DNA from 2 places in the Serratia sp. NPDC087055 genome. Region 1 is predicted to be linked to the other one. Evidence: predicted binding sites of a transcription regulator. Region 1 holds the regulator's gene; the other holds the start of a gene.

The links. Region 1 encodes PurR, which represses purine synthesis genes. Its sites were predicted from a motif close to CANGCAAACGTTTGCNTG; they were not measured.
Region 2: carA (glutamine-hydrolyzing carbamoyl-phosphate synthase small subunit) is a predicted target of PurR. The motif match lies at 923-940, and genes of this name have one in related genera.

The regions. Positions count from the first base shown of each region.
Region 1 is NZ_JBJDOG010000001.1:1,420,977-1,423,386, forward strand. It holds gene sodB (superoxide dismutase [Fe]) at 1-89, shown strand, start outside; gene ACI2J2_RS06665 (YnhF family membrane protein) at 143-232, opposite strand; gene purR (HTH-type transcriptional repressor PurR) at 557-1,582, shown strand; gene punR (DNA-binding transcriptional activator PunR) at 1,579-2,410, opposite strand, start outside.
Region 2 is NZ_JBJDOG010000002.1:355,982-358,391, forward strand. It holds gene dapB (4-hydroxy-tetrahydrodipicolinate reductase) at 1-693, shown strand, start outside; gene carA (glutamine-hydrolyzing carbamoyl-phosphate synthase small subunit) at 1,164-2,312, shown strand; gene carB (carbamoyl-phosphate synthase large subunit) at 2,327-2,410, shown strand, end outside.

The DNA of each region.
Region 1 (2,410 bases):
ACATCGATTACCGCAACGCCCGCCCGACTTACCTGGAGAACTTCTGGGCGCTGGTTAACTGGGCATTTGTGGAGAAAAATCTGGCATAGCGTGGGATAAGGCAAACAGGCGCACGAAGCGGCGCCTGTTTTTACTTCGGGGATCAGTTCAATGCTGCAGTGAAGCTAAAAGCAATAATCACGGCCAGCGCACAGACAGTGGTGAACAGTGACATTTTCAGATCGGTATCCATTACAACTCCTTTTCAGATTGGTTTTCCCAAGGATAAAAGGCACACAATTAATGCGTCAAACCATTTTCACACAGTTGGCCAATAAAATCTTGTTATCATTTCCCGGTTTATAATACCGATTACCTCTTCCCCTTTTGCTCAATATGGGACAAAATTCGCAGTTCACAACTGTGTACCGGCAAAAATGCCCCTCCTGACCAAGCGCTGACGACTTCAACACACTAAAAACTCAGTTTTCGCTTCTTTGGAGAAGGATCTACGCAGGCAAACGATTAACATCACACTTACATACTGCAACATGTGAGTTCAGGAGTCATTCTTTACATGGCAACGATTAAAGATGTGGCCAAACGCGCTGGCGTTTCCACCACCACCGTTTCGCACGTCATCAATAAGACTCGTTTCGTCGCCGAAGAGACTAAAGCGGCCGTGAGTGCCGCAATTAAAGAGCTGCATTATTCACCCAGCGCAGTGGCGCGCAGTCTGAAGGTCAATCACACCAAATCGATTGGCCTGCTGGCAACCTCCAGTGAAGCGCCCTACTTTGCTGAAGTGATCGAAGCGGTAGAAAACAGCTGCTACAGCAAAGGCTATACGCTGATACTGTGTAACTCGCACAACAATTTGGACAAACAGCGTGCCTATCTGGCAATGCTGGCGCAAAAGCGCGTCGATGGCTTGTTGGTGATGTGTTCAGAATATCCGGACCAATTGCTTGGGATGCTGGAAGATTACCGCAACATCCCAATGGTTGTCATGGACTGGGGCGCCGCACGCGGTGATTTTACTGATACCATCATTGATAACGCGTTCGAAGGTGGCTATCTGGCTGGGCGCTATCTGATCGAACGCGGACACCGCGATATCGGCGCCATTCCCGGCCAACTGTCACGTAACACTGGGGGCGGGCGCCATCAGGGCTTCTTAAAAGCGATGGAGGAAGCCCATATCGACGTGCGCGACGAGTGGATCGTCCAGGGTGACTTTGAGCCAGAATCCGGCTACAAGGCCATGCACCAGATACTGTCGCAGAAACAGCGTCCGACAGCGGTATTCTGTGGTGGCGATATCATGGCAATGGGGGCTATCTGCGCCGCCGATGAGCTTGGGCTACGCGTGCCTCAAGACATCTCGGTCATTGGCTACGATAACGTGCGCAATGCGCGCTATTTCACCCCGGCGCTGACCACTATTCATCAGCCCAAAGAGCGTTTGGGTGAGATGGCATTCACCATGTTGTTGGATCGCATCATCAGCAAGCGTGAAGAATCACAGGTGATTGAGGTGCATCCCAAGTTGGTTGAGCGCCGTTCGGTTGCTGACGGCCCGTTCATCGATTACCGCCGCTAGTCATTCGCGCCGGAAGCCACTGCGGTTTCCGGCGTCACTTCGCTTAACCATTCCTGATTCAACGTTTCACTGTCCCCTAAATAGTCCAACAGCCAGGCCATCGCCGGGGAAGGCGTATTTTGCTGCCACGTCAGGCAACAAGGGCTGGCTGGGAACGGCTCCTGCAACTGTAACGCCACCAGCTCGCCACGTTGTACTAACGGCAAGACCTGATGCGCAGGCATCATCCCGACACACAATCCGGCGCACAGGCAATCCACCGCCGACGACCAGTCCGGCACCACCAACCGCCGCTGGTTATCCAACGTCCAGGTGACACGCTTGGGGAGATTGCGTGAGGTATCCTCCAGGCAGAGCGATGGGAAAGGCCGTAGCTGATCATCGTTTAACACGCCATCCTGAGCCGCCAGTGGATGTTGCGGGCTGGCCACACACAACCAACGCATATCGCCCATATCGCGAAAGGCAAACCCACCGCCGACCGGCACGGCCCGTGTCGCACCTATCGCCATATCAGCACGCCCATCCACCAACGCATCCCAGACGCCGTTGAACACTTCTGGCTGAACCAATAATTCAACGTCAGGGAAATGCCGATAAAAGTCCAACACCAACTGACGGCAACGTTGAGGCTTGACGATAATATCTACGGCAATTTTCAACTGGCCACGCCAGCCGTTGGCCACCTGCTGACACTGCCGACGCGTGTCGAGCATTTTTTTGATGACACCGCGCGCCTCCTGAATAAATAGCACGCCGGCAGGCGTCAGTTCCACGTCGCGATGACGGCGCTCAAACAGCGGTACCGCCAGCCATTGCTCAAGTTGC
Region 2 (2,410 bases), on a different contig from region 1:
CTGATCGGTGTTGATGCGGGTGAGCTGGCAGGCATAGGCAAGTTGGGCGTGGCCGTGAGCGACAGCCTGGAAAGCGTTGTCGGTGATTTTGATATTCTGATCGACTTCACTCGTCCGGAAAGCTCCCTGGCGTATCTGGCTTTCTGTGTCGAACACAAAAAAGCTATCGTGATAGGCACCACCGGTTTTGATGATGCGGGCAAAGATGCCATCCGCGCCGCTGGCGAGCAGATTGGCATCGTGTTTGCCGCTAACTTCAGCGTGGGCGTTAATCTGGTGCTGAAACTGTTGGAAAAAGCAGCCCAGGTGATGGGGGATTATACCGACATTGAAATTGTTGAAGCGCATCATCGCCACAAGGTGGATGCCCCGTCGGGGACTGCGTTGGCGATGGGGGAGGCGATTGCCGGTGCGCTGGGGCGTGATCTTAAAGAGTGCGCCGTGTATGCACGTGAAGGTTATACCGGCGAACGTGACCCAAAAAGCATCGGCTTTGCCACTATCCGCGCTGGCGACATTGTCGGTGAACACACTGCCATGTTTGCCGACATTGGCGAGCGGGTAGAAATTACCCACAAAGCCTCCAGTCGTATGACTTTTGCCAGTGGAGCAGTTAAGGCCGCTATTTGGTTAAGTAAGCGTGATAAAGGCCTGTTTGATATGCGTGATGTACTGGGTCTTGACCAGTTGTAATTAATTTATACACCATCGTGATGTGGTTGTATTAATCATAATTATATGATTAAAGGACAATAATTTTATTGTCCTTTTTTTTAACACTGAAAATGATGGTTTCGATTATTTCTGTGTTCTTGATGTGTTTTTATGTGTGTTTTAATGAGTTATTTCATCCATAACAGGCTTTGATGATGTTTTAAACCCCGTATTTTAGCGTCGCTAGTGCAATTTTTTGTCATCCCATCCCGCAACCGTTTACCAGCCCGAGTTTAGCGGTGTTTTTATGGCTGCTGGGGCTATTAAACGCCGAGAAGTGCAAAAATAAGAGAAAAAATGGCGCTTTGGGTAGACAAGCGGAGCACTCATCATTAAAATGCGCCCAATTTGCCAAAAATTGACCTTGAGGGCGGTTTTTGCATTGATTTAGATCGCGATATCTGAATTAATATGCAAATATTGTGATTGATTATTCCTTGGAGGGTGTTTTGATTAAGTCAGCGCTATTGGTTCTCGAAGACGGAACCCAATTCCACGGTCGGGCCATCGGGGCAGAGGGTACGGCAGTGGGGGAAGTGGTCTTCAATACGTCGATGACCGGTTATCAAGAAATCCTCACTGATCCTTCCTACTCCCGCCAGATCGTTACTCTTACTTATCCCCATATCGGCAATGTCGGCACCAATGCTTCCGACGAAGAATCCTCCGCAGTACACGCCCAAGGCCTCGTCATTCGTGACCTCCCACTGATTGCCAGCAACTACCGCAACGAAGAAGGTCTGTCTGATTACCTGAAGCGCCATAACATTGTGGCGATTGCCGATATTGATACCCGCAAGCTGACTCGCCTGCTGCGTGAAAAGGGTGCACAGAACGGTTGCATCATCGCCGCTGACACGCCGGATGCCGCTCTGGCATTAGCGAAGGCCAAAGCCTTCCCGGGTCTAAAAGGCATGGATCTGGCCAAAGAAGTGACCACTCAGGAAGCTTACAGCTGGCAGCAGGGGAGCTGGACACTGGAAGGCGAACTGCCGGAAGCCAAAGCAGCCTCTGAACTGCCATTCCACGTCGTGGCATATGATTACGGCGCCAAGCGTAACATCCTGCGCATGCTGGTGGATCGCGGTTGCCGCCTGACGGTAGTACCTGCACAGACGCCGGCAGATGAAGTCTTGAAGATGAATCCGGACGGCATTTTCTTGTCCAACGGCCCTGGCGACCCAGAGCCATGTGATTACGCTATCACTGCGATTAAACAGTTCCTGGAGACCGACATTCCGGTGTTCGGCATCTGCCTCGGTCATCAGTTGCTGGCACTGGCGAGCGGCGCAAAAACCGTGAAGATGAAGCTTGGTCACCACGGCGGCAACCACCCGGTGAAAGACCTGGATAACGACTGCGTCATGATTACCGCCCAGAACCACGGTTTTGCAGTGGACGAAAATAACTTGCCGGCCGAACTGCGCATCACGCACAAATCCTTGTTTGACCACACGGTGCAGGGCATTCACCGCACCGATAAAGCAGCGTTTAGCTTCCAGGGTCACCCTGAAGCCAGCCCGGGCCCACACGATGCCGCGCCGCTGTTCGATCACTTTATCGAATTGATCGAGACTTACCGTTCTAACGCCAAATAATCAGGAGCAAAAAAATGCCAAAACGTACTGATATAAAAAGCATCCTGATCCTCGGCGCTGGCCCGATTGTTATCGGTCAGGCGTGTGAGTTCGACTAC